One region of the Microbulbifer sp. genome, then DNA from elsewhere that is predicted to be linked to it. Evidence: predicted binding sites of a transcription regulator. Region 1 holds the regulator's gene; the other holds the start of a gene.
The links. The regulator PhoB, encoded in region 1, activates phosphate uptake and scavenging genes when phosphate is short. The targets are predictions, from matches to a motif close to TGTCATAAANNTGTAACA.
Positions count from the first base shown of each region.

Region 1 (3,402 bases):
CCGGTTCACGGTGTTGCCGATCTCCACCGCCTCCAGCCGATCGCCCCAGCAATCCAGGGCGGTTACCACAAAGTCGTGCCAGCGCTGGCAGGCGTCCGGCAGCCCCATGCGCGCGGCCTCCTCCGGCGGCTGCACCAGGTGCAGCAACACCGCGAAGTCCCCGTCCAGCAGCCGCTGCAGGAAGCGCTCGGTGTGGCCGCCGGGGGCGCAGTAGCCGTAGTCCAGGCGCACGTGGCGAAGGCCCAGCTCGCGCAGCCGCTCGATGATGTAGGTGTCGCTGGCGGGGTCCGCCTGGCTGGCCACGCAGATGGCGGAGAAGTCCCGCGGTACCCGGTGACCGGCGCTGGCGAGATGGCCGGCGGGAGCCCGAAAATGGCCCCGCAGCAGGTAGGACAGGGCCCCGAGGTGGAAGGCGCCCCGCACCGAGGACAAATCCCGGTCGCCATCTACAGGAAAAGTCTCTACTGCCACTACTGGTGGTCCCCCGGAGAATTACTCTGACGTGATCGTGAGGCGGGGGATTCTAGCAGTAATTGGGTAATTTTTAACCTGCAAATTAGGCGGAAGCGGCGGTGGAGAGTTTGCTGGGGGGGAAGTGCAAGGTAAAGGTGCTGCCGCGGCCCGGGGTGCTGTCCACGCTCAGCTCGCCGCTGTGGCGCAGCAGCACGTGTTTGACAATGGCGAGGCCGAGGCCGGTGCCGCCGCTGTCCCGGGAGCGGCCGGCGTCCACGCGGTAGAAGCGCTCGGTGAGGCGGGGGATGTGGATGGGGTCTATGCCGATGCCGCTGTCCTGTACCGAGAAGTGGCCGCCGCGGCTGTCCACTCGCCAGCGCAGCTGGATCGGGCCGCCGGAGGGGCTGTATTTCACCGCGTTCAGCGCCAGGTTGGCGAAGGCGCTGTGCAGCTCGGTGGCGTCGCCGGTGAGGGTGGCGTCCTGCGGGCACTCGACGCTGATCTGGTGGCGCCCGCCGCTGAGCCCGCGGGCCTCCCCCGCCACCCGCTCCATCAGCTCGCGCACCGATATCTGTTCGCGGCCGCTGTTGCGCTCGGAGGTTTCCAGGCGCGCGAGCAGCAGCAGGTCGTTGACCAGACTGGTCATGCGCCGGGTCTGGTCGAGCATCTGGGACAGCGGCCGCTGCCAGCCTTGGGGCGCCTGGCCACTGCCCTCCAGGGTTTCCAGGTAGCCGGCGATCACTGTCAGCGGGGTGCGCAGCTCGTGGGATACGTTGGCGACAAAATCCCGGCGCATCTGTTCCAGGTTGTGCAGCCGGGTGACGTCGCGCACGATCACCAGGGCCTCGTCGCGGCCGTAGCGGGTGACTTCCATCTGCAGGATGCGCGCGTCGTTGCCCGGTGCCGGCAGGGTCAGCGGCTCGCGCCGGCCCTGTTGCTGCATATAGCTGACGAAACCGGGTTCGCGCACGAAATTGATCAGGGGCTGGCCGGCGTCCTCGGGGCGCAGGCCGAGCAGCTCGCCGGCGGCGGGGTTCCACCAGGCCAGATTGCCGTCGTCCTCTAATGCCACTATGCCCTCGCGCAGGGCGCTGGTGCTGTCCTGCACGCGGCGCAACATGGCGTGCAGCTTCTGCTTCTCGCGGCGGTGGCGGCGCTGGAGGCGGTAGAAGTCGTCGTAGATATCGCCCCAGACGCCGAAGGCTGTGGGCGCGGGGCCCCGGCGGCCGTTGGCCAGCCAGCGGTTGAAACGGCTCTGCTGCCAGAGCACCCAGCCCAGGTAGACCGCCAGGCCGAGGGCGATGGCCGGCAGCCAGCGACCGGTGGAGAAGCCGAGAATGGCGCAGCCCAGGGCGATGACTGCAAAGCGCGAGAACTCGCCGATACTGCGATCCAGCATTGAAAGTGTCGCTGTGTTGATTCAGGCGGGCAAAGTCTTACACTTTTTCCGCGGTTTGCACAGAAAAGCGGTAACCGGTGCCGCGCACCGTCTGGATAAAGCGGTCGTGGCCGTCCACTGCCAGGGCCTTGCGCAGGCGGCGGATGTGCACGTCCACGGTGCGCTCCTCCACATAGACGTTGCCGCCCCACACGTGGTCCAGCAACTGGGTGCGGGTATAGGCGCGCTCCTGGTGGGAGAGGAAGAACGTCAGCAGGCGGAATTCCGTGGGGCCCATCTCCACCGCCTGGCCGCCGATGGTCACCCGGTGGCTGATCGGGTCCAGCACCAGTTGGCCGGCGGTGAGCGGTTCCTCCGGGGTGCCGGGGCCGGCGCGGCGCAACACCGCCTTGAGGCGCGCCACCAGCTCCCGGGGGGAAAACGGCTTGGTGATATAGTCGTCGGCGCCGGTCTCCAGGCCCTTGATCTTGTGATCTTCCTCGCCTTTGGCGGTGAGCATGACGATGGGGATGGAGGCGGTGAGTTCATCGCGCTTGAGGCGGCGGGCCAGCTCCACCCCGGACACGTCCGGCAGCATCCAGTCGAGCAGGATCAGGTCCGGCTTTTCATCGATCACCTGCGCGTGCGCGGCCTGGGCGTTTTCCGCTTCGATGCAACGGTACTCCGCCATCTCCAGTGCCACGCGCAGCATATCGCGCACGGCGGCTTCGTCGTCGACTATCAGAATGGTTTTGCTTTGCATCTGTCATACCCTGCTGTTGCCGGCCATTTAACGGCATTCCTGTGACAAATATATGACAGGCGTAAAACAGTCCCAGTCTGGCGGAGCTCAACTTAGCAGATAGTGGAAAAATATTCCGGCAAATACCGCCATGCCCACCCAGTTGTTGTTCAGGAATGCGCGGAAACAGGCATCCCTTTCCCGGCCGCGGATCAGCCACTGCTGGTAGGCGAACAGACCGGCGGCGACGGCCAGGCCGAATTGGTAGGCGGTGCCCAACTCGAAACGGTGGCCGACCAGCAGCAGCGCGAAGAGCACCATCAGCTGCAGCGCGCCGGTCATGGTTCTGTCCATATCGCCGAACAGGATGGCGGTGGACTTGACCCCGACGCGCAGGTCGTCGTCCCGGTCCACCATCGCGTAGAAGGTGTCGTAACACACGGTCCACAGCAGGTTGGCGGTCACCAGCAGCCAGGCGGTGGGCGGCACCTCGCCGGTGGCGCCGGCGAAGGCCATGGGAATGCCCATGCTGAAGGCGGCCCCCAGCACCACCTGCGGCAGGTGGGTGTAGCGCTTGGCGAAGGGGTAGCAGAAAGCCAGCGCCAGCGCCGGCAGGGACATCAAAATGGTGAGCCGGTTGGTGGTGAGCACTAACAAAAACGCGGCCAGGCTCAGGGCGGCGAACAGCAGCAGTGCGCCGCGCGGGGTGACTCGGCCGGTGGCCAGGGGGCGCGCGGCGGTGCGTTTGACGTGGCCGTCGATGCGGCGGTCGGCGAAGTCGTTGACCGCGCAGCCGGCGGCGCGCATCAACAGCACCCCCAGGGTGAAT
Region 1 covers NZ_JBOFOC010000100.1:20,628-24,029, forward strand. Annotated here, with positions in the region: gene ACRC0P_RS10795 (lipopolysaccharide kinase InaA family protein) at 1-471, opposite strand, end outside; gene phoR (phosphate regulon sensor histidine kinase PhoR) at 557-1,852, opposite strand; gene phoB (phosphate regulon transcriptional regulator PhoB) at 1,890-2,594, opposite strand; gene ubiA (4-hydroxybenzoate octaprenyltransferase) at 2,682-3,402, opposite strand, start outside.

Region 2 (3,402 bases), on a different contig from region 1:
CCGGCCAAGGGGCGGGTCAGGATGGGCTTGCCCAGGGCCAGGGTTTCCGCAATCAGCTCGAAACCGGAGTTGCAGATCACCGCGTGCGCTTCGGCCAGGTCCTGTTGAAAGCCGTCTGTGGAGGGGGCCTTGAGTTGGATATTCTCCGCCGCGGGCAGGTCCTCCGGGGCGCCGTAAACGATAAACCGCTCCGGCAGTTGCGCCAGTTCCCCGAGCATCGGGCCATGGTGTTCGAAGGGCAGGTACACCAGGATGTGCCCGCCGCTGCCGGGCAGCCCGTGGGGCTGGGCGATGGGCGGCAGTATCGGGTGGCCGAAGTGGTACCAGTGCATGCCCAGACTGCTCTGCACCGGCGCGAAGACCCGCATAACCGCCCGCGGCAGCCACCGGTAGCGCGGCGCCGGGATCGGGAAGTTGAACGCGTACTGGTGCCCCAGCCCCACGCTGGGCCTACCCCTGCGCCTGGCGGCCCAGGCGGTGACCGGCTCGAAATCGCTGATCACCAGGTCGAAATCGTCCACCGGCAGTTCGCGGATATCCCGCAGCAGCCGGCGCAGGTGCAGTTGCCTGGCGGTGGCGATGCCGTCCAACTGGCCCTCCCGGTGCACGAAGGTCAGGCCCTCGCGCCACCAGTAGTCGCCGAAGGCTTCCATACAGAACAGTTTGTCGGGGCTGCGTCCGGAGAACAGCCATTGGACTTCCAGGTCCGGGTGATTTTGCAGCGCACCGGCCATGGCGCGAGCTCGGGAGATATGGCCGTTGCCGGTACCCTGCACTCCATAGAGTATTTTCACAAAAAGGCTCCGCAAATTAGCAGGCCGACGCTGGTTCCAAGGGCGGCGCCGGCACAGACATCAGTGGGAAAATGTACGCCCAGGCCAACGCGCGAGGTGCCCACGCCCGCGGCCCAAAAATAGCCTAGCAGCCACAGCGGACTACTGGCCTGGGAGAGCAGGGTGATGAACAGAAAGGCGCCGGAAGTGTGCCCGGAGGGCAGGCTGAAGCGGTCGTGGGCGACAATGACCGAACGCATGCCGGGAATCGCCTGAGGCGGGCGCAGTCGCCGCGTGGTGTTCTTGATGGTCCAGTAGAGGGAGCGCTCCACCGCGTAGGCGGTGCCGCAAAGGTAGAAAAATTGGACTGCAGCCGCCCCGGTGCCGGCCAGGGCCACGATCAGGGGGGAGATCAGGTAGAGCCAGCCGTCCGCGGATTTCGACAGCCACAGGTAGCGTTTGCGCGACGCCGGCCGCATCGCCCGCTCCGCCATATGCAGTACCAGGGACACGTCCAGGCTTTTCAGAGTGACAGGTAAGCTTCGCATGGGGCCAAGGTACGAAGCTTGTATTGCGCGGAATTGACCGAATTATGTCAGGTTTGTGAAATATCGGGACTCGGGAAAGAATACCGGAGCCTGATGCGGGGGCCCTGATGCCGGGAGCCGTTCGAGAGACGATTGCCGATGAGGCTGTTGAACGAACGGCTACCGGCAGCAGGGCCGCCCAGGGGCCTCGCCTTCGGGACTCGGGCGCCTGTAGGGTGCGCCGTGCGCACCGGGCGCCATAGGTTCAATCGATACCGATCTTGATCTGCCCGGAACCGGGTAGCCGCTCCACCAGTTCGTAGCCGCACAGTTTCGACGGCGTAAAGTAGCCGCCGGGCCCCTTGTAGTCGAGCAGGAATTCCATCACCGCCAGGGAGCCGTGCACCGTGACATCGTAGCCGTTGGCGGTGACCAGTCGGCCGATCTTGCGCTCGCCGCGGCGGTCGTGGCGTATTTCGCCCCAGATCCAGGTCTGCTGTTCCGCGCGCTTTTCCTCGCCGGGCCCGCGTACAGATTTGTCCACCTTGCGCTTGAGCCAGTCCTGCACCCACTGCTTGCGCAGCAGCCAGCGGAATTTGTTCATGCGCCGCATTTTTTTCGCGCGCCGCGGGCTCATGGGAATATACACGGCGATATTGGGAATCCCGGTGGAGTAGTAGGCGGTGGCCACGTCGCCCCACGGAATCGCGACGGCGAATTTCTCCCCGCGGCCGAAATCGATGGTGCGGCTGATTTCGGCGTGGCCGGTAATCTCGATCTCGCCGTTGCGTCTTATGGCACTGCCCACGCCCAGGCTCTCGATGGAGGTCTTGGCGGTACCGGGGCTGAGAGAGGAGTCGGAATCGAAGCCCAGGCTCAGGTGGGTGGCGGTGGGAATCGCCTTGTGCAGCGCCGCCGCCAGGCAGTCGGTGGGAATCACGTCGAAGCCGGTTCCCGGGCAGAGCACCACCCCCGCGGCTTTGGCTTCCGCATTCATGCTGTGGGCCAGCTGGTAGACCGACATTTCGCCAGTGATGTCCTGGTAGTGGGTGCGGCTGGCGATACAGGCGAGCATCATGGGTTCGGCGGTGGCGGAGAAGGGCCCCGCGCAGTGGATCACCACGTCGATATCCCGCAGGGTGCGCTCCAGGGTTTCGCTGGAGTCGAGACCGACCGCCATGGCCGGCAGTCCCAATTCTTCCGCCAGCGGCTGCAGTTTTTGCGAACTGCGCCCCGCCAGTAGCGGGCGATAGCCCTTGGCCACGGCCTCGCGGGCGATCAGCTCGCCGGTATAGCCGTAGGCGCCGTAGATCATTATTTTTTTATTGTTCACCGATGGGTGGCCTTATCTATTGGATCGGTTGACGGAGTGCGGCAACATTAATGGCGCCCGGTCGCGCTAGTCAAATTCCTGAAACAGTTGGAAACGCGGCACCAGTTCGCCGTCCCTTTCCACGTTTTCCGCAAACATCTCCAGCGGTCGCACCCAGACGCCGTAGTCGCCGTAGAGCGCGCGGTAGACCACCAGCCGCTCGCCGGTTTCGCTGTGAGTGGCCACTTCCATTACCTCGTAGCGCTCGCCTTTATAGTGGCGATAGATTCCGCGTTTCATCTGTGCTCCGTTCAGGCGAGGTGGTGGGGGGAAAGTTGTATCTGTGTTATGCGCCGCCCGTGCAGCACGGCGATCCCGGCGTAGCGGTGCTCGCCGGTGGAGGTGAACTCGAATTCGTAGCTGCGCTGCAGGCGCACCTGGCCGCGGCTGTCGCGCTTGAGGCGGGTGCGCATCAGGGCCACGGTGTCGTCCAGCAACTGTACGCCCAGTTGCGCGCAGTGGCTGGCGGCGGCCCGGCGCGCCTGTTCCTTGGCCGCCATGCCGGCCCACAGGTACCAGCCGGCGAGGACGAACAGGAACAGCCAGAAGAGATCGCTCAGTGAGTAGTACATTGGCAGGCAGTTGTTATCATCGGACGGTGCAAGAATACCATTGAAGGAGCTGTTATGCCCGGTACTATCCTTATCACCGGCTGCAACCGCGGCCTGGGCCTGGAACTGTCCCGCCAGTTTGTCGCCGACGGCTGGCGGGTGTTGGCCACCTGCCGCGA
Region 2 covers NZ_JBOFOC010000125.1:11,775-15,176, forward strand. Annotated here, with positions in the region: gene ACRC0P_RS13110 (MJ1255/VC2487 family glycosyltransferase) at 1-794, opposite strand, end outside; gene ACRC0P_RS13115 (phosphatase PAP2 family protein) at 791-1,321, opposite strand; gene ACRC0P_RS13120 (saccharopine dehydrogenase family protein) at 1,566-2,633, opposite strand; gene ACRC0P_RS13125 (DUF1653 domain-containing protein) at 2,700-2,912, opposite strand; gene ACRC0P_RS13130 (DUF3301 domain-containing protein) at 2,924-3,244, opposite strand; gene ACRC0P_RS13135 (SDR family oxidoreductase) at 3,299-3,402, shown strand, end outside.
Region 2: ACRC0P_RS13115 (phosphatase PAP2 family protein) is a predicted target of PhoB. The motif match lies at 1,354-1,371, and genes of this name have one in related genera.